Regions from separate parts of the Streptomyces sp. Tu6071 genome, predicted to be linked through region 3. Evidence: predicted binding sites of a transcription regulator. Region 3 holds the regulator's gene; each other region holds the start of a gene.
The links. The regulator HrcA, encoded in region 3, represses chaperone genes, less so after heat shock. The targets are predictions, from matches to a motif close to TTNGCACTCNGNNNNNCNGAGTGCNAA.

Region 1: a site for HrcA is predicted at 4,715-4,741, ahead of groL (chaperonin GroEL). Genes of this name have one in related genera too.
Region 2: a site for HrcA is predicted at 5,483-5,509, ahead of groES (co-chaperone GroES). Genes of this name have one in related genera too.

What each region holds. Positions count from the first base shown of each region.
Region 1 is NZ_CM001165.1:4,312,325-4,322,019, forward strand. It holds gene STTU_RS17995 (alpha,alpha-trehalose-phosphate synthase (UDP-forming)) at 1-418, opposite strand, end outside; gene STTU_RS18000 (glucosyl-3-phosphoglycerate synthase) at 632-1,582, opposite strand; SAM riboswitch class I at 1,802-1,957, shown strand; gene thrC (threonine synthase) at 1,972-3,267, shown strand; gene STTU_RS18010 (MoaD/ThiS family protein) at 3,321-3,599, shown strand; gene STTU_RS18015 (cold-shock protein) at 4,199-4,402, shown strand; gene groL (chaperonin GroEL) at 4,904-6,526, shown strand; gene STTU_RS18025 (helix-turn-helix transcriptional regulator) at 7,148-7,948, shown strand; gene STTU_RS18030 (helix-turn-helix transcriptional regulator) at 8,113-8,955, opposite strand; gene STTU_RS18035 (SDR family NAD(P)-dependent oxidoreductase) at 9,370-9,695, opposite strand, start outside.
Region 2 is NZ_CM001165.1:4,695,066-4,704,760, reverse strand. It holds gene STTU_RS19795 (carbohydrate ABC transporter permease) at 1-749, shown strand, start outside; gene STTU_RS19790 (carbohydrate ABC transporter permease) at 746-1,687, shown strand; gene STTU_RS19785 (hydroxyacid dehydrogenase) at 1,768-2,796, shown strand; gene STTU_RS19780 (hypothetical protein) at 2,882-3,067, shown strand; gene groL (chaperonin GroEL) at 3,245-4,870, opposite strand; gene groES (co-chaperone GroES) at 5,032-5,340, opposite strand; gene STTU_RS19765 (polysaccharide deacetylase family protein) at 5,581-6,705, opposite strand; gene STTU_RS19760 (THUMP-like domain-containing protein) at 6,867-8,030, shown strand; gene STTU_RS19755 (Uma2 family endonuclease) at 8,043-8,621, opposite strand; gene STTU_RS19750 (hypothetical protein) at 8,869-9,132, opposite strand; gene tsaD (tRNA (adenosine(37)-N6)-threonylcarbamoyltransferase complex transferase subunit TsaD) at 9,147-9,695, opposite strand, start outside.
Region 3 is NZ_CM001165.1:5,392,088-5,401,782, reverse strand. It holds gene STTU_RS22610 (nitronate monooxygenase) at 1-656, opposite strand, end outside; gene dnaJ (molecular chaperone DnaJ) at 797-1,942, opposite strand; gene hrcA (heat-inducible transcriptional repressor HrcA) at 1,943-2,959, opposite strand; gene STTU_RS22595 (MBL fold metallo-hydrolase) at 3,261-3,989, shown strand; gene STTU_RS22590 (DUF3097 domain-containing protein) at 4,142-4,966, shown strand; gene STTU_RS22585 (HAD family hydrolase) at 5,127-5,732, shown strand; gene hemW (radical SAM family heme chaperone HemW) at 5,774-7,006, opposite strand; gene STTU_RS22575 (hypothetical protein) at 7,052-7,270, opposite strand; gene STTU_RS22570 (AMP-dependent synthetase/ligase) at 7,473-9,362, opposite strand.

The DNA.
Region 1 (9,695 bases), 1.1 Mb from region 3:
ACTCGAACGAGGCCCAGCGCGCGCGGAACTCCGGGCCGAAGGCGGGCTCCAAGGGGGTCTGCCACAGCATGTGGTGGGCGAACCACAGCACGGAGTTGGCGATGTCGTTGTACGCCTCGTGCTGCGTACGCGGATCGATCCCCAGCATGTGGACACGGCGCCCGCCCGTGTCCGCCGGGTCCAGCTCCGCGCCCGAGCGCCGGGCCGCCTCGCGGTCCGCGTCGCTCAGCGCGGCGCACACCCACACCGCGTCGACCTCGGGACCGATCGCCGAGAGCCCCGAGACGAGCCCCCCGCCGCCGCGCTTGGCCGTCAGCTCGCCGTGCGCGTCGAACGCGTACGAGACGGGGCCGCGGTTGGAGGCGAGGAGGACGGCGGCGCCGGTGCCGGTGGGGCGGGTGGGGTCGTCAGTAGGCATGGTGCATTCCTCGCCTCGGGATCATGGGCTCAAACGTGCGAACTGTGCGGGAATCGGCATCCGCCCCCACCGCCGTGTTCCGCCGCGCCACCTGCGCGGCCCCGCCCCGGGCGCCGCCGCGGGAACCCGCCCGGCGGCACTCCCCGTACGCGTCCGGTGACGCGCCCCCGCGGGCCCGGCGGCACCCCCGCACCCCTCCGGTGGCGCCCCGCCTCAGGCCGCCGCCCTGCGCTCCGTGTACTCCGGGATCTCCCGCATCGGCGGCCGTTCCTCCGTGTCCACCGCGTGCGTGTGCGCCTCGAAACCGCCCTCCGGCAGGCGGTCGAACTGGGTCAGCTCGGGGCGTACGAGATGGCCGCGCGCGAGCCGCACCTGCGCCGTGCGGTAGATCGTCGCCGCCATGCGGCCCAGCGCCTGCCCGTCCTGGTGGCGGTGCACCCGCACCCCGACGTCCACCTGCGCGAGCGCGTCGAGCCCCACGGTGTGCAGCGCGTCCACGAGGAGGCCCAGCTCGACGCCGTACCCCACCGGGAACGGCAGCTGTTCGAGCAGGGAGCGCCGCCCCGCGTACTCGCCGCCCAGCGGCTGCACGAAACCCGAGAGCCGCGGCCAGTGCATGTTGAGCAGCGGGCGCGCCATGAGTTCGGTGACACGGCCGCCCTGCCCCGGTTCCGCGCCGAGCGGACGGTCGTACATCGCCTTCACGAGGTGCACGTCCTGCTCGGCGAGGAGCGGGCCGAGGATGCCGGTCACGAAGGCGGAGCTGAAGTCCTTGAGGTCCGCGTCCACGAAACAGATCAGGTCGCTGTCGGTCGCGAGGAGCGAGCGCCACAGCACCTCGCCCTTGCCCGGCAGGGCGGGCAGGCGCGGCAGCACGGCGTCCCTGTGCACGACCCGCGCCCCGGCCGCGCGCGCGAGCTCCGCGGTGCGGTCCGTGGAGCCCGAGTCGAGCACGACGAGTTCGTCGACGAGCGGGACGGCTTCGACGAGTTCACGCCGGATGACGTCGACGATCGCGCCGACGGTCGCCTCCTCGTTCAGCGCGGGGAGGACGACGGCCACCGAGGCCCCCGTGGCGCGTTTGAGCGCGGCGAGACGTTCCACGGGCCAGTCGTTCGCGGTCCAGGAGCGGTGCTCCAGCCAGCGTTCCACCTCTTCGATCACGGCGTCTGTCCCCTCGTGCGTGCGGACCCGCTGGGGGCCCTTCGACTGCCGCCCCTTGCGGAGGGCGCCGATGAGACCTTCATCTCGGCGTGCGGACGGCTCTCTCCACGATCCAGGGCTTCGGTTACAGTCTTGAACAACGCGGGTGACCATCCCATGTCGGGGTGCGCTGTCACCTTGTGTCACAAACGCCCCGGGTCCGAAGCCCGGGTGCCACAACGCTCATCCAGAGGGGCAGAGGGATACGGCCCGTTGAAGCCCCGGCAACCCTCCAGCCAGTCTCCGCGCGGTTCACCGATACCGCCACCGAAGGCCCTGGCTCGGGAAGGTGCCAATTCCGTCTCGCGGCGAGATGCGCCGCGGGGAAGATGAGGAGAAAGGGCCTCCCCATGGCTGTGCAAGCCGCCGAAATCCCGCAGAACACCACCTCCGCCGTCGACCTCGGCCCCGCTGTCGCGCTCTCGTGCCGCGAGTGCGGCGAGCGCTTCCCGCTCGGCCCGGTCTTCGCCTGCGAGAGCTGCTTCGGACCCCTCGAGGTCGCCTACGAGCTGCCCTCCGGCGACGTCGAGGAACTGCGCCGCACGATCGAGGCCGGCCCCAAGAACATCTGGCGTTACGCACCGTTGCTGCCCGTGCCCGCGGACGTGGCGAGCCACCCCAACACCAACCCCGGACTCACGCAACTCGTGAAGGCGGACCGGCTCGCCAAGGAACTCGGCGTCACCGGCGGCCTCTACGTCAAGGACGACTCCGGGAACCCGACGCACTCCTTCAAGGACCGCGTCGTCGCGATCGCCGTCGAGGCCGCGCGCGCCTTCGGCTTCACGACGCTGTCCTGCTCCTCCACGGGCAACCTCGCGGGCGCCGTCGGCGCCGCCGCGGCCCGCGCCGGCTTCCGCTCCTGCGTCTTCATCCCGCACGACCTGGAGCAGGGCAAGGTCGTCATGGCCGCGGTCTACGGCGGCGACCTCGTCGGCATCGAGGGCACGTACGACGACGTGAACCGCTTCTGCTCCGAGCTGATCGGCGACCCGCTCGGCGAGGGCTGGGGCTTCGTCAACGTCAACCTGCGCTCGTACTACGGCGAGGGCTCGAAGACGCTCGCGTACGAGATCTGCGAGCAGCTCGGCTGGGAGATCCCCGACCAGATCGTCATCCCGGTCGCCTCCGGCTCGCAGCTCACGAAGATCGACAAGGGCCTCAAGGAACTGATCAGGCTCGGTCTCGTCGCGGACAAGCCGTACAAGATCTTCGGCGCGCAGGCCGAGGGCTGTTCGCCGGTCTCGACCGCCTACAAGGCCGGGCACGACGTCGTGCGCCCGCAGAAGCCGAAGACGATCGCGAAGTCCCTCGCGATCGGCAACCCGGCGGACGGCCCCTACGTGCTCGACATCGCCCGGCGTACGGGCGGCGCCGTCGAGGACGTGGACGACGAGCAGGTCGTGGACGCGATCAAGCTCCTGGCGCGCACCGAGGGCATCTTCGCGGAGACGGCGGGCGGCGTCACGGTCGGTGTGACGCGCAAGCTCATCGAGAACGGGCAGCTCGACCCCGCCCTCACCACCGTGGTCCTCAACACCGGCGACGGCCTCAAGACCCTGGACGCGGTCGCCCCGACCACCGGGCCCACCGCGACCATCCGCCCCGACCTGGACGCCTTCCGCGCCGCCGGTCTCGCGGGCTGAGCCCCGTCCCCCTCGCACTCTCCTCTCCCGCGCTGCCCGAGAAAGGCCACGCCATGAGCGTTTCCGTTCGTATCCCGACCATCCTGCGCACCTACACCGGCGGCCAGGCGGAGGTCCCCGCCGAGGGCGCCACCGTCGCCGAGGTCATCGCCGACCTGGAGCGCCACCACACCGGCATCTCCGCCCGCGTCCTCGACGACGACGGCAAGCTCCGCCGCTTCGTGAACCTCTACGTCAACGACGACGACATCCGCTTCGAGCAGGGCCTCGACACGGCCACCCCCGACGGCACGGGGATCTCGATCATCCCGGCGGTCGCCGGCGGCTGCTGAGCCGCTGCGCGGGGGCGGTCCCGGGGCCGTACGCACGCCTGCGGGGGCGGCCTCGGGCTGTACGCGCCCCCGCGCATGGGGCGGGTCCCCGAGTCGTACGCGCCCCCCGCAAGGGGGTGGTCGCGGCCGTACGCGCCCCCCGCGCCTGGCGGTCCTCTAACCGCCCGCACCTCTCGTCTCACCCCTGCCCCCTCCGCACCACAAGCGGAGGGGGCAATTCCATGGGATTCGCAGGAGTAGAGTCGGGGTATTGCTCCGCCCCTTTCTTCACGGCGGCTCCAGGAAACCCCGAGCGCCGCATGCGCACCTGTCGGAATCCTGGGAATCAATTCCGCTTTCCGCGCCGCCCATTTGCGGCTTTGCGTTCCTTTTGCCAGGCCCGACGTGTCCCGACCTTCCGTGAATTCTCCGGCCATGTCGGGATGCGATCCGGGCCGATTTCTCGTCCGACTGACCTGTTGCGGACGGCAGTTGGGCAGATACATTCAGCGGCGGTCGACGCGTTCCGGCGCACGCCCCCAAGGTCCCGCGGGGGTGAGGTCTGACCCGGGTGCGCGAAGTGCGTTCCTGTGCAAGGGCCAGTAATAGGGGAGTTAGGCATGGCTCAGGGCACCGTCAAGTGGTTCAACGCGGAGAAGGGCTACGGCTTCATCGCGGTCGACGGTGGTGCGGATGTATTCGTCCACTACAGCGCGATCCAGATGGACGGTTACCGCACCCTGGAGGAGGGTCAGCGGGTCGAGTTCGAGATCTCGCAGGGCCAGAAGGGCCCGCAGGCGGACATGGTCCGCGCTGCCGCCTGAACAGCGCTCCGACCGGTACGGGGCCGCACGGCCGCGTACGGCACGACATGACGAGCACGGGCGAGGGCCCGCACCCGGAGACGGGGGCGGGCCCTCGTCGCGCGTGCGGGCGGGGGCGGGGTCCGCGTCGCGCGTGCTGCCAGGGGCCGGGGCGGGTCCGCGTCGTGCCTGCTCGCGCGGGTGGGCGGGGTCTCGTCCCCCGTCCCGCGGTTCGCCGGGGCGGTGGGTGGCGTCCGTCGCCGCCACGCCCGCGCGCGTACACGCCCGGGTGGCATGGGACGGGTCCGGGTCGGGTAGGGCGCACTCAAGTGGCTTGCACTCGATGGGGCAGAGTGCTAATCATTAGCGTTAGCACTCTGATGGTGAGAGTGACAGAGAGACCGGGTCGGTGAGGCCCGGAGGCCCCGCCGTGGCAAGGAATTCGGCGCGGGTCCCAGGCCGTCCGTCGCGGGCGCCACACGGTCCCTCAGCCCACCCCGTGTCCTGGGAGGACCACTTCACATGGCCAAGATCATCGCGTTCGACGAGGAGGCGCGGCGCGGCCTTGAGCGCGGTATGAACCAGCTCGCCGACGCCGTCAAGGTGACCCTCGGCCCCAAGGGCCGCAACGTCGTCCTGGAGAAGAAGTGGGGCGCCCCCACGATCACCAACGATGGTGTCTCCATCGCCAAGGAGATCGAGCTCGAGGACCCGTACGAGAAGATCGGCGCCGAGCTGGTCAAGGAGGTCGCGAAGAAGACGGACGACGTCGCCGGTGACGGCACGACGACCGCGACCGTCCTGGCCCAGGCCCTGGTCCGCGAGGGCCTGCGCAACGTGGCCGCCGGCGCCAACCCGATGGCCCTGAAGCGCGGCATCGAGCAGGCCGTCGAGGCCGTCTCCGGCGCGCTCCTGGAGCAGGCCAAGGACGTGGAGACCAAGGAGCAGATCGCCTCCACCGCCTCCATCTCCGCCGCCGACACCCAGATCGGCGAGCTCATCGCCGAGGCCATGGACAAGGTGGGCAAGGAAGGCGTCATCACCGTCGAGGAGTCCCAGACCTTCGGTCTGGAGCTGGAGCTCACCGAGGGTATGCGCTTCGACAAGGGCTACATCTCGGCGTACTTCGCCACCGACATGGAGCGCATGGAGTCGTCGCTCGACGACCCGTACATCCTCATCGCCAACTCCAAGATCAGCAACGTGAAGGACCTCCTTCCGCTGCTGGAGAAGGTCATGCAGTCCGGCAAGCCGCTGCTGATCATCGCCGAGGACGTCGAGGGCGAGGCGCTCTCCACCCTGGTCGTCAACAAGATCCGCGGCACCTTCAAGTCCGTCGCGGTCAAGGCCCCCGGCTTCGGTGACCGCCGCAAGGCCATGCTCGGCGACATCGCCATCCTCACCGGTGGCCAGGTCATCTCCGAGGAGGTCGGCCTCAAGCTGGAGAACGCCGGCATCGAGCTGCTCGGCCGCGCCCGCAAGGTCGTCATCACCAAGGACGAGACGACCATCGTGGACGGCGCCGGCGACAGCGAGCAGGTCGCGGGCCGCGTCAACCAGATCCGCGCCGAGATCGAGAACAGCGACTCGGACTACGACCGCGAGAAGCTTCAGGAGCGCCTGGCGAAGCTCGCCGGTGGCGTCGCCGTCATCAAGGCCGGTGCCGCGACCGAGGTCGAGCTCAAGGAGCGCAAGCACCGCATCGAGGACGCCGTGCGCAACGCCAAGGCGGCCGTCGAGGAGGGCATCGTCGCCGGTGGTGGCGTGGCCCTGCTCCAGGCTTCCGCGGTCTTCGACAAGCTGGAGCTCGAGGGTGACGAGGCGACCGGCGCCGCCGCCGTCCGTACCGCCCTGGAGGCCCCGCTCAAGCAGATCGCCGTCAACGCCGGCCTCGAAGGCGGCGTCGTGGTGGAGAAGGTCCGCAACCTTGAGGTCGGCTACGGCCTCAACGCCGCGACCGGCGAGTACGTGAACATGATCGCCGAGGGCATCCTCGACCCGGCCAAGGTCACGCGCTCCGCCCTCCAGAACGCGGCCTCCATCGCCGCGCTCTTCCTCACCACCGAGGCCGTCATCGCCGACAAGCCGGAGAAGGCCGCCCCGGCCGCCCCGGGCGGCATGCCGGGCGGTGACATGGACTTCTGATCCGGCCACCGGCCCCAGGGCCGGACTGGATGAGGGTTCCCCGGGGCCCGTACGTCTGCGGACGTGCGGGCCCCGGCCGCGTGCGGGGGCTTCGCCTGCGGGGGCTTGGGGCGTAGCTGTTCGGCGATCGTGTCCGTCCGGCGGGGGCCCGTGACCCTTCGGCGCCGGGGCTCGTGCCCGTTCGTCGGGGGATGGGCCTGTACCCGTTCGGTCTCGGGGGGCGTACCGGATCGGTCTCGGGGGCTCGTAGCCGTTAGGTCTCGCGGGGCTCGTACCCGTCCGGTTGGGGCGGGCCCGTATCCGTCCGGCGTCGGGCGGCCCGTACCCGTACACGAAGAAGCGGCACCTCCCGGTCCAGGAGGTGCCGCTTCTTCGTGTGGCCGACCGTCCGCGTTCCCCCAGGGGCGGCGGCTGTGCCGGGCGCGGCCCGCGTCGCTTCCCCCGAATCCGGCGCGGGCGGGCAGCCCGGTACCACCGCCCCGTTCCGGACGGTCGTCACCGGGACAGGATGCCGTGGACGAGCGCGGCAGGGTATGAGTACTTGTACTCACAGACGCGGCCGTGGCCGGCAGGGCGCCGCCCGGACGCACGGACCGCACACCTCACGGAGGGGACGGGACGATGGACGGAGCCGACGCGGACCCGGTCGCGCTCGCCCGGCTGCTCGAACTCGCCGTCGCGGCACTCCACGAGACCCGCCCCGAACAGCTGTGGTCCCTCGCCTTCACCGAACTGCTCGACGCGCTCGACGCCGACCTCGCCGTCCGCAAGGCCGAGGAGTGGAGCCCCGGCGAGGGCACCGTCCGGCTCTGGACCCCCGAGGGTCCCGCCCACCACCTCCTCGGCCCCGAACAGCTCGACGTGATCCGCACCGGCTACCCCTTCGTCGACCACTACGTCGCGGGCCACCCCCTCGAACCCCTCACCGCGCGCGCCACCGCCGGAGCCCACGCCTGGCGCCACGCCGCCCCCGCCGGACAACTGCGCGACGCGCTCGGCTCCACCGACATCCTCGGCCTGCCGCTGCCGCGCCCGGAGAAGGGCGCCATCCACGGCTGCCTCCTGCACCGCACGGGCCGCCGCCCCTTCACCCCCGCCCACCTCGCCTACGCCCGCCGCGCCCAGCCCGTCATCGCCGCCGTCGAGGCACACGCCGCCCACCTGCGCGCCTGGCGCACAACCCCCGGCGGCCCGGAGGCGGCGACGGTACGGGAGGAACGCGCCGCCGCACTCGGCCTCACCCCGCGCGAGATCACCGTCCTCGCCCTGCTCGCCGAGGCCCGTACCGCGAGCGCCATCGCACAGCGCCTCGGCATCTCACCCCGCACCGTCCACCGCCACCTCGCCCACCTCTACCGCAAGTTCGGGACGAGGGACCGGCTCGCGACGGTGCTGCGGGCGCGGGAGACGGGCGTGCTGTGAGCTGCCTGCGGGGCGGGGCGGGGCGGGCCGTGCGGGGGCGGGGCGCGTGGGGCGCTTGGCCGGGGAGCTTTCGCGCGGGGGCGGCTGGGCCGGGAGCGGTTCGCGCGGGAGGGGTTCGCCCGGGAGGGGCTGGGTGGGGAGCGGTTGGCTCCCGTGTCGCCGGGTCAGGCTCCCGGGGCGCGGGCCGGGAGGGAGTTGAGGAGCTGGAGCTTCTCGTGGCTGCCGGTGCCGGGGGTCGCGGTGTAGACGAGGAGCGACTGCCACTGGGCGGGATCGATGAGCACCTGGCAGTACAGATCGAGCACCCCGAGATCCGGATGCCGCACCCGCTTCGTCTCGGTCTGCGGCAGACCGACCTCGTGCGCCGCCCACAGCGCGGCGAACTCCTCGCTGCGCGCGAGCAGCGCCTCCGCGATCTCCTCGGCGCGCCCGCCCTTCCCCTCCCGCGCGTACGCGGCGCGCAACTCGGAGGCGAAGAACCGGCCGCGCAGCGTGTGGTCCTCCGCCGGGTAGAGCGGACGCACCGTCCCGGGCGCGGCGAACCAGCGGTACGTGATGCTGCGCTCCAGACCGGTGAAAAGGGTCTGGTCCCCGAGCAGCGCCGTCGCCGCGTGGGTCTGCTTGAGCGTCTCGCCGACCCCCGAGAGGACCTGTGCCGGGGTGTCCTCCAGGCGGTCGAGGATGCGCATGAGCCCCGGCGTGATGTGGTCCGTACGGCTTGTGCGGGCGGGCGCGTTGTGACCGGCGAGGAGGAAGAGGTGGTCGCGCTCGGCGAGGGTGAGGCGCAGCCCGCGCGCCATCGCGGCGAGCATCTGCTCCGAGGGCTGCGGGCCGCGCTCCTGCTCGATGCGCGTGTAGTAGTCGGCGGACATCTCGCACAGCGCCGCCACCTCCTCACGCCGCAACCCCCCGGTACGGCGGCGCGGACCGCGCGGCAGCCCGACGTCCTCGGGTTGCAGCGCGGCCCGTCGGGTGCGCAGGAAGTCGGCGAGCTGAGCCCGGTCCACGGCGGTCCTCCTCAGGGGGCGTCTTTGGCGGTCGTGATGTCGATGATGCCGGGCGGGTGGGGGTGCTTGCGGCGGGGTGGGGGTGGGGTGTCGCCCCCGGGGGCTCCGGCGGGGGTGCCCGGTGGGGGTGCCCCGGCGGGGTGGGGTGGCGCTTCGGGGGGTTCCGGTGGGGGTGCCGCCCCCCGGGGCTCCGGTGGGGGTGCCCCGGCGGGGTGAAGGGACGGCCCGGTGGGGTGGAGTGCCGCCCTGGTGGGGTGCTCCGGTGGTAGGCCGCTCCGGTGGGGTGCCGCTCAGGCGGGGTGAGGGGACGCCTCGGCGGGACGGGGTGCTGTCGCGGTGAAGCGGGGTGGCGTGGGGGAGGCGGGGGTGCCGCCGGGGTGGGGCGTGGGGTTCACGGCCGCGTGCCGACCGGGGTCACAGCAGCATGCCGCCGCTCGCCTCGATGCGCTGCCCGGTGATCCAGCGGGTGCCGTCGGCGAGCAGCGAGGCGACGGCCGCGCCGATGTCGACCGGGTCGCCGACGTGGCCCATCGCGATGACGTTCGCAAGGCCCTCCCGTACCTGCTCGCTGTCCCGCAGGTAGCCGCCGCCGAAGTCGGTCGCGGTCGCGCCGGGGGCGATCGCGTTCACCGCGATGCTGCGCGGGCCGAGCTCCTTGGCGAGGTAGCGCGTGAAGACCTCCACGGCACCCTTCATCGAGGCGTACGGCGCGGCGTCCGACTGCGTGAAACGGGTCAGCC
Region 2 (9,695 bases), 700 kb from region 3:
ACGGGCCGCACAGCGTCTTCGACGGGCTCGGCAACTACCTCGACATCCTCAAGGACGAAGCCTTCCGCGACGGCTTCTGGGTGCTCGCCAAGTACGTCGTCCTCTACATCCCGATCATGATGGGCGGCGCGCTCGCCCTCGCGCTGCTCCTCGACACGGCGCTCGCGCGGGCCCGCCGCTTCTTCCAGCTCGCGCTGTTCCTGCCGCACGCGATCCCCGGCCTCATCGCGGGCCTCATCTGGATCTACCTCTACACGCCCGGCCTGTCCCCGGTCGTGAAGGCGATGGAGTCGGGCGGCTTCGGCTTCGACTTCTTCGGCCCGGACGGGGCGTTGCCGTCGATCGTGAACATCGCCGTGTGGGAGTGGCTCGGCTACAACCTCGTCATCTTCTACGCGGCGCTCCAGGCCATCGACCGCTCGATGCTGGAGGCCGCCGCCGTGGACGGCGCGGGCAACTGGCGCGTCGCCTTCTCGATCAAGCTGCCGCTCATCCGCTCCTCGGTCTTCCTGGTGCTGCTCTTCACGATCATCGGCTCGCTCCAGCTCTTCACCGAGCCGCTGCTCCTGTCCAGCTCCGGCTCCGCCGTCACGAGTACGTACACGCCGAACATGTACGCCTACTCCGAGGCGTTCCAGATCAACGACTACGGGCGGGCCGCCGCGGCCTCCGTGCTCATCGCGCTGGTCGCCGCCGTCCTCTCCTTCGTCGTCACCCGCCTCTCGAACCGGAAGGGGGCCCAGGCATGACCACGCCACTCCTCGCCGCACCCGGCGAAGGCACACCGGGCGAACCGGCCACGGCCAAGACCCCGCGCCGGGCGCCCGTCGCGACCCGCAAGGGCAGGCGGTCGGGCCGCTGGACCTCGCGCGTCGCCGTCAACGTCGTCCTGCTCGTCGCCGCCGTCTACGCGCTCTTCCCGCTCGTCTGGCTCGTGACGGCGGCGACGAAGGACGCCGGGAACATCCTCGGCGGCAACGTCTTCTCCTTCGAGGGCTTCGACCTCGGCGACAACCTCTCCGCGCTCGCCGACTACGAAGGCGGCCTCTACTTCCGCTGGTACCTCAACTCGCTGATCTACGCGGGCGTCGGAGCGCTCGGCTGCTCGCTCGTGAGCGTCGCCGCCGGGTACGCCTTCGACAAGTACGTCTTCAAGGGCAAGGAGAAGCTCTTCGCGATGGTGCTGCTCGGGGTGCTGCTGCCCTCGACCGCGCTCTCGCTGCCGCTCTACCTCCTCGCCGTCAAGACGCACACGGTCAACACCTACTGGGCCGTCCTCATCCCCGTCCTGGTGAACCCCTTCGGCGTGTACCTCTCGCGGATCTTCAGCGCCGGGTACATCCCGAACGAGGCGCTGGAGGCGGCCCGCATCGACGGGGCGAGCGAGATGCGCGTCTTCTGGTCGATCGGCCTCCGCATGATCATGCCGGGCTTCGTGACGGTGTTCCTCTTCCAGTTCACGGCCGTCTGGAACAACTTCTTCCTGCCACTGGTCATGCTCTCGGACAAGAAGCTCTACCCGCTCAGCCTCGGCCTCTACAACTGGCACAGCAGCGCCAACGCGAACCCGGAGTTCTACCCGATGGTCGTCACCGGCTCGCTGCTCGCCGTCCTGCCGCTCATCATCGCCTTCGTGACGCTCCAGCGGCACTGGAAGGCGGGGCTGACGGCGGGCGGGGTCAAGTAGCCGCTCCCGTACGGCGGTACGGGCGGGCGCGCCCCCCGTACCGCATCCACCCCCACCTTGTGAGGAGTACTCGCATCACCATGCACGAGGCCACCGACCGACGTCCCCGGGCCCTGCTCGCCATGGCCCCCCAGGTCGCGGAGGAACTGCTGACGCCGGCCCACCACGAAAGACTGGGCCGCCTCGTACGGACCGATCCCGGCCTGCTCGCGAGCGACTTCACCGACCCCGGACCGGCCCTCGCCGCCGCGCTCGCCGAGGCGGAGGTGCTGCTCACCTGCTGGGGGGTGCCGCGGCTGACCGCCGACGTGCTCGCGCGGGCGCCTCGGCTGCGCGCCGTCGTGCACGCGGCGGGCACCGTGAAGGGCTTCGTCACCGACGCGTGCTGGGAGCGCGGCATCCAGGTCAGCTCGGCGGCGGGCGCCAACGCCCTCCCGGTCGCCGAGTACACGCTCGCCGCGATCCTCTTCTCCGGCAAGAAGGTGCTCGACTCGGCGCGCGGGGCCCGCGAGCCGGGCGGGCGACGCGACTGGCACCGCGAGCTGCGCGCGGCCGGGAACTACCGGCGCGTCGTGGGGCTCGTGGGGGCCTCCCGGGTGGGGCGCCGGGTCCTCGAACTCCTGCGGCCCTTCGACTTCGAGGTGCTGCTGCACGACCCGTACGTGTCCGAGGCGGACGCGGCGGCGCTCGGCGCGCGCTCCGTCGGCCTCGCCGAACTGTGCGCGCGCGCTTCGGTCGTCTCGGTCCACGCCCCCGAACTCCCCAGCACCCGGCACCTGATCGGAGCGGCCGAGCTGGCCGCGATGCCGGACGGGGCGACGCTCGTCAACACGTCGCGGGGCTCGCTGATCGACGAGAGCGCGCTGCTGGCCGAGCTGGCCTCCGGCCGCCTCTCCGCCGTCCTCGACGTGACGGACCCGGAGCCGCCGCTGCCCGGCTCGCCCTTCTACTCCCTCCCGAACGTCCTGCTCACCCCGCACGTCGCCGGTTCCCTCGGCAACGAGGTGCACCGCATGGCCGACCACGCGCTCGACGAGATCGAACGCTGGACGCGCGGCGAGCCGTTCGCGGAGCCGGTGGCGGCGGAGGGGCTGCACTTGTCGGCGTGAGAGCACGCCCGCGGGGCAAACGGGGTGGGGGGCCGCTCCCGGCGGGCGTCGCCCCTCCCCCGTACCCCGCAAGGAGCCGCACGCGATGACGCAGTCCCTCGGCCACGACCCGCTGCACAAGCCCCAGTGGCAGAACCTCTTCGTGGAGCCGCCCTGGCCGACGCCCGTGGAGGCGGCGCTGTCCGAGGAGGAGACCGGGGCGGCGGGGACGGTGACGGCGTCCCCGGTCGGGCACGGCGCCCGGGGGCACGCGGCGCGGCGCGGGGCCTGAGGGCGGCACACCGTCGTACCGGCCGGGGCGTTGCCCGCCGGAGCCCGGGTGCGCATGCCGAAGGGCCGGTCCCCCTCGCGGGGGACCGGCCCTTTTCGCCGTCGTGCGGCGGGGAACGGCGGCCGGGCGGGAGCCCGTCAGCCGGAGCGGCTCACCGCCCGGCCGCCGTCCGGTGCCTCAGTGGCTGTGGCTGTGGCCGTGGCCACCGGCCTCCGGCTCCTCCTCGGCAGGCTTCTCGACGACGAGGGTCTCGGTCGTCAGGAGCAGCGAGGCGATGGAGGCGGCGTTCTCCAGGGCGGAGCGGGTGACCTTGACCGGGTCGATGACGCCGGCCTTCACGAGGTCGCCGTACTCGCCGGTCGCGGCGTTGAAGCCCTGGCCCTTGTCCAGCTCGGAGACCTTCGAGGTGATGACGTAGCCCTCGAGGCCCGCGTTCTCGGCGATCCAGCGCAGCGGCTCGACGGCGGCGGCGCGGACGACCGCGACCCCGGTCGCCTCGTCGCCGGTCTTGCCGAGCGAGTCGGCGAGGACCTTCGAGGCGTGGACGAGCGCGGAGCCACCACCGGAGACGATGCCCTCCTCGACCGCGGCGCGGGTCGCGGAGATGGCGTCCTCCAGACGGTGCTTCTTCTCCTTCAGCTCGACCTCGGTCGCGGCACCGACGCTGATGACGCACACGCCACCGGCGAGCTTCGCGAGGCGCTCCTGGAGCTTCTCGCGGTCCCAGTCGGAGTCCGTGGTCTCGATCTCGGCCTTGATCTGGGCGACGCGGCCGTCGATGTCGGCCTGCTGGCCGCCGCCGTCGACGATCGTCGTGTCGTCCTTGGTCACGGTCACGCGGCGGGCGGAGCCCAGCACGTCCAGACCGGCCTGGTCGAGCTTGAGGCCGACCTCCTCGGCGATGACGGTCGCGCCCGTGAGGGTCGCGATGTCGCCGAGCATGGCCTTGCGGCGGTCGCCGAAGCCGGGCGCCTTGACGGCGACGGCGTTGAAGGTGCCGCGGATCTTGTTGACGACGAGGGTGGAGAGCGCCTCGCCCTCGACGTCCTCGGCGATGATCAGGAGCGGCTTCGAGCCACCGGCCTGGATGACCTTCTCAAGCAGCGGCAGGAGGTCCTGGATCGAGGAGATCTTGCCCTGGTTGATGAGGATGTACGGGTCCTCCAGGACGGCCTCCATCCGCTCCTGGTCGGTGACCATGTACGGGGAGAGGTAGCCCTTGTCGAAGGCCATGCCCTCGGTGAAGTCCAGCTCCAGGCCGAAGGTGTTGGACTCCTCGACGGTGATGACACCGTCCTTGCCGACCTTGTCCATCGCCTCGGCGATCAGCTCGCCGACCTTCGGGTCCTGCGCGGAGAGCGCGGCGACGGCGGCGATGTCGGACTTCTCGTCGATCGGGCGGGCCGTGGCGAGCAGGTCCTCCGAGACGGCCTTGACGGCGGCGTCGATGCCCTTCTTGAGGAGGGCCGGGGACGCGCCGGCGGCGACGTTGCGCAGGCCCTCGCGGACGAGCGCCTGGGCGAGCACGGTCGCGGTGGTGGTGCCGTCACCCGCGATGTCGTTGGTCTTGGTCGCCACCTCCTTGACGAGCTGGGCGCCGAGGTTCTCGTACGGGTCCTCGACCTCGACCTCGCGGGCGATGGTGACACCGTCGTTGGTGATGGTGGGGGCGCCGAACTTCTTGTCGATGACGACGTTGCGGCCCTTGGGGCCGATCGTCACCTTGACCGCGTCGGCCAGCTTGTTGACGCCGCGCTCAAGGGCGCGACGGGCGTCCTCGTCGAACTTCAGGATCTTCGCCATGGGAGCGATTCAGCCCTTCGGGAAAACTCGGAAAAGTCGTGGGTGAACACAACGACCGCGCCCCCGGGGGCCCCGGCGTCGAAGAGGACGGGGTCCGGGGGCGCGGCTCGTTGCGAAAGCCGGGTGGTCCGGGAAAGACCCGGACGCGACCGGGGTGCTGCTTACTTCTCGATGATCGCGAGCACGTCGCGGGCCGAGAGGACGAGGTACTCCTCGCCGCTGTACTTCACCTCGGTGCCGCCGTACTTGCTGTAGAGCACGATGTCGCCGGTCTTGACGTCGAGCGGCAGGCGCTCGCCGTTCTCGAAGCGGCCCGGGCCCACGGCGAGGACGACGCCCTCCTGGGGCTTCTCCTTCGCGGTGTCCGGGATGACCAGGCCAGAGGCCGTGGTCTGCTCGGCGTCGAGCGGCTGGACCACAATGCGGTCCTCAAGCGGCTTGATGGCAACCTTGGAGCTGGCGGTCGTCACGATCCGACCTCCCCCTTCGGAGATCACGGGGTGAATAAGTCATTGGGTGGCGACCGGTAATCCGTCGTCGCGGGTGCCGGACTGCCCGTCGCTGCTTGGCACTCTCCGGTGGGGAGTGCCAGAGCCGAGACTATGACCGCGATTAGCACTCGGTCAAGCGGAGTGCCAGGCGAGTGCCGTCCGAAGCGGAAGAGGGGCCTTCCGGACGATGTCCCGGAAGGCCCCTCTCCCCCTCTGGACTCAGATGTAGTCCTCCAGGCGGGCCACCGCGTACCCCTTCTCGGTGACGGTGCGCAGAAACGTGCGAAGAGCGTCCGCCATCGAGCCGTTCCACTGCGCGCGCCCCTGGAAGTGCGTGAGGACGAGGTCCCCGGGGTGCAGGTCGCTGTCGCGGTAGACGACCCGGCCGGGGAAGACCTCCGCCTCCCACAGCGGGACCGCACGGATGCCGCAGGAGCGGGCGACCTCCAGGGTGTCGCGGTTGTAACTCCCGTACGGCGGCCGGAAGAGCGTGGCGGCCCGCCCGTAGTGGCGGCGCAAGGTGTCCTGCATGCCGCAGATCTCGTGGCGCTGGGCGGCGCGGGAGAGGCCGGGGAGGTAGCGGTGGAGGAGCGTGTGGTTCTGGAGCGCGGCCCCCTGCGCGTGCGCCGCGCGGAAGTACTCCCAGCCGCCGTCGACTGCGTCGTCGCTGAGGAAGGCCGTGTACGGGACGTGGAGTTCGCGCAGCATCCGGAGCGTCGCCGGGTCCTGGTCCACGCCGTCGTCGATGGTGAGGAAGACCACGCGGTCGCGGGTCGGGACCCGCGTGAAGACGGGCGGGAGCCCTCGCGTGCGGGGCCCGCTCACGCCGAACCCCCGGCGCGTGGGCGGCAGGGACTTCGTACGGGGCGGGGGCGGCACGAGGAGCGGAGCCTGCGGGAGCCCCCAGCGGCGTGCCGCGGCGAGGAGAGCGGCCTTGCGCGCCTCGGCCTCGCGCGCCTCCGCCTCGACCGCCCCACGTATCGCCTCGGTCCCCTGCCGCGCCTCCTCGGCGAGCCCGCGCGGGGCGGCGGCGGGGCCGGGGGCGCCGGGGGCGGGGGTGCCGGACGCGGGGATGCCGGACGCGGGGATGCCGGACGCGGGGGCTGAGGTGCCGGGTGAGGAGGTTTCAGGGCCTGGGAGGCCGGAGCCGGGAGCCCCGGACGCGGGAGCCCCGGAAACCTCGGAGGCGGAACCGCCCGGTGCGGAACTCGTACGGACGGAGGTCTCCGTGCCCGCGCAGCCCGCCACGAGCAGGGCGGCGCCGAGGAGGGCGGCGGAGCGGGCGAGAGCCGGGCCGACGCCGGACGTACGGGGGTTCGTGGCGGTAAACCGTATCTTTCCCATGCCCTGACACTCCCCCGCCCGGGCCCCCGCGCCCCCGCCGCGCCGGGCCGTCAGCCGAGCGGCCCACCACTGCCACGCGCACAGCGGTACGGGCACGGGGCGCGGCCCCCGTCGCCCCTCCCCCGTACCGCCCCGTCGCCCGCGCCCCGGACAATGGCCCCGTGGACCTCGACGATCTCTCCGCTCTCCGTACCCCCGAGGGCAGCGCGCTCCTCGCCGAGCTGCGGGGGCTGCGGCCCGCCGACGAGCTGGCGGCCCTGACCCGCCTGCGCCGCGCGCATCCGCCCGCGCTCGTGACCGCGGCGCTCGCACAGGCGCGGCTGCGGGACCGCGCCGTCGCGAAGTTCGGGGCCGAGGACGCGGCGCGGATGTGGTTCACGCCGGGCGGCGTGGAGCAGGCGACGCGGGCGCCGGTCGCCGCGTACCGCGCCGAGCGGCTGAAGGAGTACGGCGCGGTACGCGTCGCGGACCTGTGCTGCGGGCTTGGCGGCGACGCGCTCGCGCTCGCGCGCGCGGGGATCGCGGTACGCGCCGTGGACCGCGACCCGCTGACGGCGGCGGTCGCGCGGGCGAACGCGGAGGCGCTGGGGCTCGCGGAGCTGATCGAGGTGGAGTGCGCGGACGTGACGGAGGTCGACGCGGGCGACTGCGACACGGTCTTCGCCGACCCGGCGCGGCGCGGCGGCCGGGGCCGGATCTTCGACCCGGAGGCGTACTCGCCGCCGCTGAGCTGGGCGATCGGCGCGGCGCGGAGCGGGCGGCTCGGCGCCCTGAAGGTCGCCCCCGGCGTACCGCACGAGGCGATCCCCGCCGACGCGGCGGGCGAGTGGGTCTCGGACGGCGGCGAGCTGAAGGAGGCGGTGCTGTGGTTCGGTACGGGCACGGGGACGACGGCGACCCTGCTCCCGGGCCCGCACCGGCTGCGCGGCACCGGGCTCCCGAACCCCCCGGCGGCCCCGGTCGCCCGCTACCTCTACGAGCCGGACGCGGCCGTGATCCGCGCCCACCTGGTCGCCGAGGTCGCCCGCGACCTGGACGCGACCCTGATCGACGACACGCTCGCGTACCTCACGGCGGACACCCTGACCCCGACCCCGTACGCGCGCCCCTACGAGATCACGGACGTCCTGCCCTTCGGCGTGAAGCGCCTCAAGTCCCTGCTGCGGGAGCGCGGCGTCGGCACGCTGACGGTGAAGAAGCGGGGTTCGGCGATGGAGCCCGACGAACTGCGCCGCCAGGTGAAACCGAAGGGCCCGAACGAGGCGGTGGTCTTCATGACCCGGGCGCTGGGGGCGCCTGTGATGCTGGTGGGGCGGGGGGTGTGAGGGGGCGGGCCGTCAGCCGGCCAGCTCCTTCAGCTCCTCGCTTTCCAGGGTGCGGCTTACTGGCTCCGGAAGTTCGATGGGCGCACCGAAAGCGCGAGCGGTGACACTGCGGTAGCCGCCGTCGTCCGGCTCGGTGTACACGACGAAGCCGCCCGCCTGACGGTCGATGAGCAGGTACACCGGGATGCCTGCCGCCGCGTAGCCCTTGGCCTTCTCCACGCGGTCCCGCTGGTGGGTGTCCCAGTCGTGCGAGGTCACCTCCGCGACCATGAGCACGCCGTCCGGTTCCGCCCAGTCGCCGGACGTGAGGAAGTGCCGCCGTGGCGCCAGGACACCGTCCGGCCGCGCCCGGCCCCTGCGGTATTTCTCCACCTTCAGCCCACGCTCCGGGTAGAGCCGCAGATCCGGCCGGTGCTGCAAGCACTGCTCCAGCAGCCACATGATGATCTCGTCGTGCTTGCCGTCCGGCACGGGCTTGCCCTCGATCTTTCCGTTCAGGTACTCCAGCCGGACGGTCTCCGGGGCAGTGCGGGCGATCTGCTCGAATTCCTCGACCGTCATGTCGGCCGGGACTTCGCTCTTCGGGGTCATGGGCTCGCCTCCTCCCGTACATCCTGCCCGGGTATCGGGAGGTGCGGCATGAATGAGCGACATCCGTCCTGTCCTTTTCGCGCGGCTTATGCGGGCCGGGCCGACCGCCCGAGCGGGTCCACGATCCCGCGCCGGACATGCCGGAAGGCCCGTCCGGCGGCTTCTTCCGCCGGACGGGTGAAGGAAGATCGTTCCTGCGTTCCGGGGCCTTGACGCCCGTGTCAGGCGTCCGTGTCAGGCGTCCGTGTCAGGCGTCCGTGCGCGCGTCCCCCTCGACGCCCGCCGAGGCGAACCGCCAGCGGTGCACCGCCCGTGTCACCAAGTCCTCCGGGGGCTCCGCCAGTTCCGGGTGGCCGGCATCCGGCTCGCCCTCCCACCAGGTCAGGACGAGGACGCGGTCCTGGGCGGCCGTGAAGGTCTCGCGGCGCAGGGGGGTGGCGGGGAGGGGCTGGGCGCGGGTCCAGGCGAGGAGGTCGGGGCCGCGGCCCTCCCGGGCGCGGGCCTCCCACATCAGCGTCGTGACCGTCACTTGTAGAGGTTCTCCTTCGCGACCTCGTGCACGTGGTCGTGGCCGTGGTGGTGGTGGTGGTGCCCGTGGCCGCCGTCCGTGTCCGAGTCGCCGTGGTCGTGCCCCGGCACGTGCGGTTCCGTCACGGGGAGCGAGGAGTCCGCCGACAGCTCCCAGTCCGACGCGGCCCGGTTCCGGGCGACCATCTCGGCGCCCAGCGCGGCGACCATCGCGCCGTTGTCGGTGCACAGCTTGGGGCGCGGGACGCGCAGCCGGATGCCCGCGCGCTCGCACCGCTCCTGCGCGAGCGCGCGCAGGCGCGTGTTCGCGGCCACGCCGCCGCCGATCATCAGGTGGTCGACGCCCTCGTCCTTGCAGGCCCGTACCGCCTTGCGCGTGAGCACGTCGACGACGGCCTCCTGGAAGGACGCCGCCACGTCCCGTACGGGCACCTCCTCGCCCGCCCTGCGCTTGGCCTCGATCCAGCGCGCCACGGCCGTCTTGAGCCCGGAGAAGGAGAAGTCGTAGGCGGCGTCGCGCGGCCCGGTGAGCCCGCGCGGGAACGC
Region 3 (9,695 bases):
CGCATGAGGCCGCCCGCCGCGAGGAACGGCAACGGCACGGTGTGGCGGACCTGTTCGAGGAGGCTGAGGAGCCCGAGCCCGCAGCCGTCGGTGGCGGGGTCGTCGAGGTGCGTGCCCTGGTGGCCCCCCGCCTCGACGCCCTGCACGCACAGCGCGTCCGCCCCCACCCACTGCGCGGCGCGCGCCTCCTCGGGGGTGGTCACGGTGACGACGGTGAGGGTGCCGACGCGCTGGAAGGCGTCGAGCACGTCGCGGCTGGGGCAGCCGAAGGTGAAGGAGACGACGGCGACGGGCTCGGCGAGCAGCACCGCGACCTTCGCGTCGAAGAAGTCGTCCAGCGCACCGTCCGGAAGGCCCCCGAGCGGGGCCCCGTACCGCGCGCTCTCCCCCGCAAGCCCGTCCGCGTACGCGTCGACGGCATCCGCGTCCGCTTCCGGCTGGGGCAGGAAGAGGTTGACCCCGAAGGGCCGCCCGGTCAGCTCCCGGGTCCGGCGCGCCTCGTCCCGTACCGCCTCGGCACTCTTGTACCCGCCGGCGAGGAACCCGAGCCCCCCGGCCTCCGACACGGCGGCGGCCAGCTCGGGACAGGAGGCACCACCGGCCATCGGAGCCTGCACAACGGGATGGCGCAACAACTCGCCGAACACAGAGGACATCCCGAAATCGTCCCACGAGCCGCACCAGCGGCACGCACGGGACCCGCTCCTACGGCGCTGGAGGAGCGCGGTCCGGGGCGGAGCCCCGAGAGGCCCGCCCCGGACCGCGACGACTACCGCTCAGCCGCCCGTGGAACGCGTCAGCTCCGCCCGTTGAACGCGTCCTTGAGCCGCGAGAACAGCCCCTGCTGGCCCGGCTGGAACTGCCCCGTGGGCCGTTCCTCGTTCCTGAGCTTCGCCAGCTCCCGCAGCAACCGCTCCTGCTCCGCGTCGAGCTTCCCCGGCGTCTGCACCTCCACGTGCACGATGAGGTCACCGCGCCCGCCGCCCCGCAGGTGCGTGACCCCGCGCCCGTGCAGCGGCACGGACTGGCCGGACTGCGTACCCGGCCTGATGTCGACGTCCTCGGTCCCGTCGAGCGTGTCGAGCGGCACCTTCGTACCGAGCGCGGCGGCCGTCATCGGGATCGTCACCGTGCAGTGCAGGTCGTCGCCGCGCCGCTGGAAGACGGAGTGGGCCGTCTCGTGGATCTCGACGTAGAGGTCACCGGCGGGACCGCCGCCCGGCCCGACCTCGCCCTCGCCCGCGAGCTGGATGCGCGTGCCGTTGTCGACCCCGGCCGGGATCTTCACGGTGAGCGTGCGCCGCGAGCGGATGCGGCCGTCCCCGGCGCACTCGGGGCACGGGTTCGGCACGATCGTGCCGAAGCCCTGGCACTGCGGGCAGGGCCGCGAGGTCATGACCTGTCCGAGGAAGGACCGCGTGACCTGCGAGACCTCGCCGCGCCCGCGACACATGTCGCAGGTCTGCGCCGAGGTGCCCGGGGCCGCGCCCTCGCCGTTGCAGGTCGAGCAGATGATCGCGGTGTCGACCTGGATCTCCTTGGTGGTGCCGAAGGCCGCCTCGTTGAGGTCGATCTCCAGGCGGATCATGGCGTCCTGGCCCCGGCGGGTCCGCGAGCGCGGGCCGCGCTGCTGGGACGTGCCGAAGAAGGCGTCCATGATGTCCGAGAAGTTGCCGAAGCCCGCGCCGCCGAAGCCGCCACCGGCCCCGCCACCGCCGCCCGCCTGCGAGAGCGGGTCGCCGCCGAGATCGTAGACCTGCTTCTTCTGCGGGTCCGAGAGCACCTCGTAGGCGGCGTTGATCTCCTTGAACCGCTCCTGGGTCTTCGGGTCGGGGTTGACGTCAGGGTGGAGTTCCCTGGCCAGCCGGCGGAAGGCCTTCTTGATCTCGTCCGGGGAGGCGTCGCGGCGCACGCCGAGTACGGCGTAGTAGTCCGTGGCCACTTACGACTCCGCCAGGATCTGTCCGACGTAACGAGCCACTGCGCGTACCGCTCCCATCGTTCCGGGGTAGTCCATGCGGGTCGGTCCGACCACGCCGAGCTTGGCGACTGCCTCGCCGCCCGAACCGTAACCGACCGACACCACCGAGGTGGAGTTGAGCCCCTCGTAGGCGTTCTCATGACCGATCCGGACCGCCATCCGCGGGTCGTTGACCTCGCCGAGCAGCCGCAGGAGCACCACCTGCTCCTCCAGCGCTTCCAGCACCGGACGGATCATGAGGGGGAAGTCCTGCCCGTACCGCGCGAGATTCGCCGTACCGCCGATCATGAGCCGTTCCTCGGTCTCCTCGACGACCGTTTCGAGCAGCGTGGACAGGACGACGGCGACCGTGCCGCGGTCCTCCTGCTCGAAGGAGTCGGGGAGATCCTGGACGAGCTGCGGGACGTCGGCGAAGCGACGCCCCGAGATCCGGCTGTTGAGCCGGGCCCGCAGATCGGCCACGGAGGTCTCGCCGAACGGCGCCGGGCAGTCGATCATCCGCTGCTCGACGCGGCCCGTGTCGGTGATCAGCACGAGCATGACGCGCGCGGGGCTCATCGAGAGCAACTCGACGTGCCGCACGGTGGAGCGCGTCAGCGAGGGGTACTGCACGACGGCGACCTGCCGCGTGAGCTGCGCGAGCAGCCGTACGGTGCGGCCGACGACGTCGTCCAGGTCGACCGCGCTGTCCAGGAAACTCTGGATGGCGCGGCGTTCGGGCGCGGTCATCGGCTTGATGTCGGCGAGCTTGTCGACGAAGAGGCGGTAGCCCTTGTCCGTCGGGATACGGCCCGCGCTGGTGTGCGGCTGGGCGATGTACCCCTCGTCCTCCAGCGCCGCCATGTCGTTGCGCACGGTGGCAGGGGAGACCCCGAGCCTGTGCCGCTCGGTGAGCGCCTTGGAGCCGACGGGCTCCTCGGTGCCGACGTAGTCCTGGACGATGGCGCGCAGGACTTCGAGTCTGCGTTCGCTGAGCACGCCGCCACCTCCCTGGCCTCCGGCCGGAGCCTCCGGTCCGGGCCTGGCACTCGCCCTGTCTGAGTGCCAGAACTTCCCCGGCCAGTGTACGGCCGTACGGTGGCCCCCGGGCAAGGCCGGGCAGCGCTTTGTGGCACTTCACCGGCGGCCCGCCGCACGCGCGCGGGGCCGTACCGGGGTGAGCGGGACGGAACGGGGCAGGGTGTCGGCAGGGACAGCGGGGTTGTGGCGGAGACGGCGGGTGCGGAGCGGTGGCGGTCCGCCGCGCGCCCCGGACCGCCACCGACGAGCGGGGAGCGCGATGGAGTTGACCGAACTGCCGGAGTGGGAGCACCCGGCGCCGGGCGTGGCACGGCTGCGGCTGCCCGGCTGGGACTGCACGGCGGGGCTCGTACGGGGCGAGGATGCGGCCCTCCTCGTGGATCCGGGCGCGGGCCTCGCGCAGGGCGAGGCGGTGCGGCGCGCGGCGGAACGGCTCCTCGGCGACGGCTCGCGCGTGACGCATCTCGCACTCACGCACCCGCACTTCGACCACGCGCTCGGCGCCCCGGCCGTGGAGGCCCCGGTGTACGCGGCGGTGGGTGCCGAGTCGCTCCTCGGTACGGAGGCGGGCCGCGCCGAGCTGCGCGAGGACGCGGTACGGCACGGGCTCGACCCCGCGGAGGCACGGCGGGCCGCCGCGTTGCTGCGGGGGCCCGACCAGCCGGTGAGCGGCGAGTTCGCGCTCGACCTCGGCGGCGGGCGGCGCGTACTGCTCGCCAATGTCGGGCCCGGACACTCGGGCCACGACCTCGTGCTCGTGGTGCCGGGCGAGCGGACGGTGGTCTTCTGCGGAGATCTCGTGGAGGAATCGGGTGAGCCGCAGGCGGGCCCCGACGCGGTCCCCGCGCGCTGGCCCGGGGCCCTGGACCGGCTGCTCGGACTGGGCGGCGACGAGGCGGTGTACGTGCCGGGGCACGGCGCACTGGTGGACGCGGCGTTCGTACGGCGTCAGCGGGACACCCTCGCGCGGCGGTTCGGCGTGTCGTGAGCCGAGGGGGGTGGGCGGCGCGGGGTTGAGGGGGCGCGGGGTGAGCGGCATGGCGTGAGCGACGCGGCGGGGCCGTCGAAGTGAGCGGCGCGGCAGGGCCGTACGGCGTGTCGTGGTCGCCCGGACGGCCGTATGTTCCTATCGTCCTGGGAATGCGCGCGTACTCCCCCGACCTCACCCCGCCCTGGAAGAAGCGGCGGACCGTCCCCCAGGTGCCGCTGGAGCGGGATCTCGTCGTGGAAGAGGTGACGAGCGGCTTCTGCGGGGCGGTGACCGGCTGGGAGAAGTCGGCGCAGGGGCTTGTCGTGTCACTGGAGGACCGTTTCGGCAAGACGCGGGTCTTCCCGCTCACGGAGGGCGGTTTCCTCCTGGAAGGCCACGCGGTCACCCTCGTACGGCCCGCCGCCGCGACCCCGGCGGCCCCCTCCCGCACGGCCTCCGGCTCTGTCGCGGTCCCCGGCGCGCGGGCGCGCGTGGCACGGGCGGGGCGGATCTACGTGGAGGGGCGGCACGACGCGGAGCTGGTGGAGCGGGTGTGGGGCGACGACCTGCGGATCGAGGGGGTCGTGGTCGAGTACCTGGAGGGGGTCGACGATCTCCCCGCGATCGTCGAGGAGTTCGCACCCGGTCCCGACGCGCGGCTCGGCGTGCTGGTCGACCACCTGGTGCCGGGCTCGAAGGAGGCGAGGATCGCGGCGGAGGTCGCGAGCCCGCACGCGCTGGTCGTGGGGCACCCGTACATCGACATCTGGGAAGCGGTGAAGCCGTCCTCGGTCGGCATCGCGGCCTGGCCCCGCGTCCCGCGCGGGCAGGACTGGAAGACGGGCATCTGCCGCGCCCTCGGCTGGCCGGAGAACACGGGCGCGGCCTGGCAGCACATCCTGTCCCGCGTCCACTCCTACAAGGACCTGGAACCGGAACTACTCGGCCGCGTGGAAGAACTGATCGACTTCGTGACGGCTCCCGACCAGACCTGACCGCCCCTCAGGGGCCGCCGACCGGCTACCGCCGGTTTCTTCCCTGCGCGTGATCGCTCCCGCGCGCTCGGCTCCGTCGTTGACCTTCCCCCTGGGGCAGACCCCAGCCTGCCCCCACGAAGGGGCGACCGTCGCCCCGTCCAGAGGGAGGAACCCCCGTATGAAAGCGCTCGTGCTCGACATCGGCGGCGTCCTTGAGTACACGCCCGCGACAGGGTGGGCGGCGCGGTGGGAGGAGCGGCTCGGGCTGGCGTCCGGGGCGGTGGAGGCACGGATGGCGGACGTGTGGGAGGCGGGGGCGCTCGGGCGGATCGGCGAGGGGGCGGTACGGGAGCGGGTGGCCTTGCGGCTCGGGCTCGACGCCGCCGGCCTCGACGCCTTCATGGACGACCTGTGGGCGGAGTACCTCGGGACCCCGAACACCGAGCTGATCGCCTTCGTCCGGGGTCTGCGCGGTCGCTGCCGCCTCGGCATCCTGAGCAACAGCTTCGTCGGGGCGCGCGAGCGCGAGGCGGCGCTGTACGGCTTCGACACGCTGGTCGAGCACCTCTCGTACTCGCACGAGACGGGCCTCGCCAAGCCCGACCCGCGCGCCTACGCGGCCGTGTGCGAGGCGCTGGGGGTACGGCCCCGGGACTGCCTCTTCGTCGACGACGCCCCGCCGAACATCGTGGCGGCCGAGGCGGCCGGGATGAGTGCACATCTGTTCACTGACAACGCCGGGACGCTCGCCCGCATACGCGCACACTTGTACACCGAAGCCTGACGCCCGGTCGGTACAGCCGTGCACCGAGCAGGGCGGATCGCTCAGTCCACGAGGTCGCGCACCACCGCGTCGGCGAGCAGCCGCCCCCGCAGCGTGAGAACGGCCGCGCCCTTCGCGTACGCCCCGGGATCGAGGAGTCCGTCGCCCAGATGACGCGCCGCCGCCTCGCGACCCGCCGGGAGGAGGAGATCGAGGGGGCAGCCCTCGCTCAGCCGCAGCTCCAGGAGGATGCGCTCGACGCGGCGGTCCTCCTCGCCGAGGAGTTCGCGCCCCGCGCCCGGGGAGCGGCCCTCGGCGAGCGCGGCGGCGTAGGCGCCGGGGTGCTTCACGTTCCACCAGCGGACGCCGCCGACGTGGCTGTGCGCCCCCGGCCCCGCGCCCCACCAGTCGGCGCCGCGCCAGTACAGCTCGTTGTGCAGGCAGCGGGCCGGCTCGCTGGTCGCCCAGTTGGAGACCTCGTACCAGCTGAAACCGGCCTTCGCGAGGAGTTCGTCGGCGATGAGGTAGCGGTCGGCGTGCTCGTCGTCGTCGGTCATCGGGATCTCGCCGCGCCGGATGCGGCGGGCGAGGCCCGTGCCCTCCTCGACGATGAGGGCGTAGGCGGAGACGTGGTCGGGCCCCGCGCCGACCGCCGCTTCGAGCGAGGCGCGCCAGTCCGCGTCGCTCTCGCCGGGGGTGCCGTAGATGAGGTCGAGATTGACATGCGCGAACCCGGCCGCGCGCGCCTCGGCGACGCAGGCTTCGGGACGGCCCGGGGTGTGGTTGCGGTCGAGAACGCGCAGAACATGCGGCTTGGCGCTCTGCATCCCGAAGGAGATCCGGTTGAAGCCGCCCTCACGGAGGGTTTCGAGGTACGCGGGGTCGACGGACTCCGGGTTCGCCTCGGTCGTCACCTCGGCGTCGGGCGCGAGGCCGAACTCGTCGCGTACGGCGGCGAGCATCCGGACGAGGTCGGCGGCGGGCAGCAGCGTGGGCGTACCGCCGCCGAAGAAGACCGTACGGGCCGGCCGCGGGTCCTCGCCGAGGACCCGGCGCGCGAGGCGGATCTCCTGGGCGAGGGTGTCGGCGTAGTTGTCGCGCGAGGCGAGCACACCGCCGGTGCCGCGCAGCTCGCTCGCCGTGTACGTGTTGAAGTCGCAGTACCCGCAGCGGCTCGCGCAGTAGGGGACGTGCAGGTAGAAGCCGAGCGGGCGCCCGGCGGCCCCGTCCAGGGCCTGCGCCGGAAGCGCCCCGTTCTCGGGCACGGGCTCACCGTCGGGAAGTGCGGAAGGCATGGGGTCCATTGTCCCAGGCCCGGGCCGGTCACCGAGCGTGAGCCCCTAGGCGATCCACTCCCCGGGCCCCTCGCCCCGCCACTCGATGAATCCCTCATCGGCGGCGACGGCCCCCTCGGCGTCCTCCAGCCCCGCCCGCCGCAGGAACTCCACGAGGTCCGCGACCCCGTACGCCACCCCCAGCACCTGCCCGTCCACCTGCACGCGCCGCCCCCCGTCGCTCCCGGGAGGATGGACGACGACGGGCGCGGAGGAGGAGTTCATACGACGATCATGCAGCGAATCGTTTCCTCGCGCACGCGCGCCGACCCCCGAAGCAGCCAACCTCAGCCACGAAACCAGCGTCTTCGGCGTTCCGAGGCGCGGGGGCGGGAGCGGGGCGCGGCACGCGGGGCGCGGAGCGCGGCACGCCACAAGGACCGGCCCGGCAAGGGGGCATCCTCCGCGGGGAGGGCGCCCCCTCCCGTCACGCCTCCCGCGCTCCCGCGTACATCTCGTCCAGCAGGTACTCGTACTCCCGCTCCACCACCGGCCGCTTGATCTTGAGGCTCGGCGTCAGCTCCCCGTGCTCGATGTCGAGGTCCCTCGGCAGCAGCCGGAACTTCTTCACGGTCTCCCAGCGCTGCAGCCCCTCGTTCAGCTCCCGCACGTACCCGTCGACCATCTCGACGGTCTTCGCGTCGGCCACGATCTCCTCGTAGGGCTTGCCGTCGAGCCCGTTCTCCTTCGCCCAGGCGAGCAGCGCGTCCTCGTCGAGCGAGATGAGCGCGGAGCAGAAGTTCCGGTCGCCGCCGTGCACGAGGATGTTCGACACGTACGGACAGATCGCCTTGAACTGGCCCTCGACCTCGGCCGGGGCGATGTACTTGCCGCCGGAGGTCTTGATGATGTCCTTCTTGCGGTCGGTGATCCGCAGGTAGCCGTCCACGGACAGCTCGCCGATGTCGCCCGTGTGGAACCAGCCGTCCGGCTCCAGGACCTCGGCGGTCTTCTCGGGCAGCCCGTGGTAGCCGGCCATGATGCCGGGGCCGCGCAGCAGGATCTCGCCGTCCTCGGCGATCCGCACCTCGGTGCCGGGCAGCGGCTTGCCGACCGTGCCGGTGCGGTACGCCTCGCCCGGGTTCACGAAGGAGGCCGCGCTCGACTCCGTGAGCCCGTACCCCTCCAGGATGTGCACCCCGGCCCCGGCGAAGAAGAAACCGATCTCGGGGGCGAGCGCGGCCGATCCGGAGATCGCGGCGCGCAGCCTGCCGCCCATCGCCTCGCGGATCTTGCCGTAGACGAGGCGGTCGGCGACGGCGTGCTTCGTGCGCAGGCCGAAGGGGACGGTCGCGGTGCCGGTGCGGCGGAAGTTGTCCTGCGAGGTCTTCGCGTACTCGCGGGCGATCCCGGCGGCCCACTGGAAGATCTTGTACTTGGCGTCGCCGCCCTCGCGCGCCTTCGCGGCGACGCCGTTGTAGACCTTCTCGAAGATGCGGGGCACGGCGGCCATGTACGTGGGCCGGACCACGGGCAGGTTCACGATGATCTGGTCCACGCGGCCGTCGACGGCGGTGACGTGCCCGACCTCGATGTGCCCGGAGGTGAGCACCTTGCCGAAGACGTGCGCGAGCGGCAGCCACAGGTACTGGACGTCCTCCTCCAGGATCATCCCCGTCGCCTTGATCGCTTTGGCCATGTAGGACCAGCACTCGTGCGGCAGGCGTACGCCCTTGGGGCGGCCCGTCGTACCCGAGGTGTAGATCAGCGTCGCGAGCTGGTCCTTCGTGATCGCCTCGACGCGCTCCTTGATCGCCTCGGGGTGCGTCGCGAGGTGCTCCTCGCCGCGCTTCTCCAGGTCGGCGAGGGTGAGCAGCCAGCCGTCCGGGTCCGCGGCGTCCGCGGTGACGCCCTCCTCGTCGAGGACGACGACGTGGTGCAGCCCGGGAAGCTCGGCGCGGTTCTCCCGGACCTTCGCGAGCTGCGTCGCGTCCTCCACGAAGACCACGCGGCTGTCGGAGTCGGCAAGGATGAACGCCGACTCCGAGGTGTTCGTCGAGGGGTAGACGGTCGTGGTCGCGGCGCCCGCGCACATGATGCCGAGGTCGACGAGAATCCACTCGACACGGGTCGCGGAGGCGAGCGCGACGCGCTGCTCGGGCTCGATGCCGAGGCCGATGAGTCCGGCCGCGATCCGCTCGACGCGCTCGGCGGCCTGCGCCCAGGTCAGCGAGGCCCAGTCGGACGGCCCCTCGCCGGAGGCGGGCGGCACCGGGTAGCGATACGCCTCCGCGTCCGGGGTCGCGGCGACGCGCTCCAGGAAGAGGTGCGCCACGGAGGGCGGACGGTTCTCGATCATGGTCTGTGTGTCGCTCACGACATCCTCCGGGCCCGCGACTCTGCGTGCGACTGGTAGTGAATGGTTCGAGACGTGTGCTGAGCGTTCCTGCGCGTTGTTTAACTGGTGAGTAACTAAGGGACGGTGATCAGAGTAGAACGAGCCTGGCCTGCGCGTAAGGGCCTGACACCCGCTCTGTTCACGACATCCGCCCCTCACGCCCCTTCCGCCCCGGCTCCGCTTCGGGTACGGGGGCTCCCCGTACGGGGCCTCCGGCACGCGGCCGGCAAGCGCGCCCGCAGGGGCCGGGGACCCGTGCAGGTCGGGGGCCTCTGCAGGCCGGAGACTCCCGCAGGCCGGGGACCCCTGCAG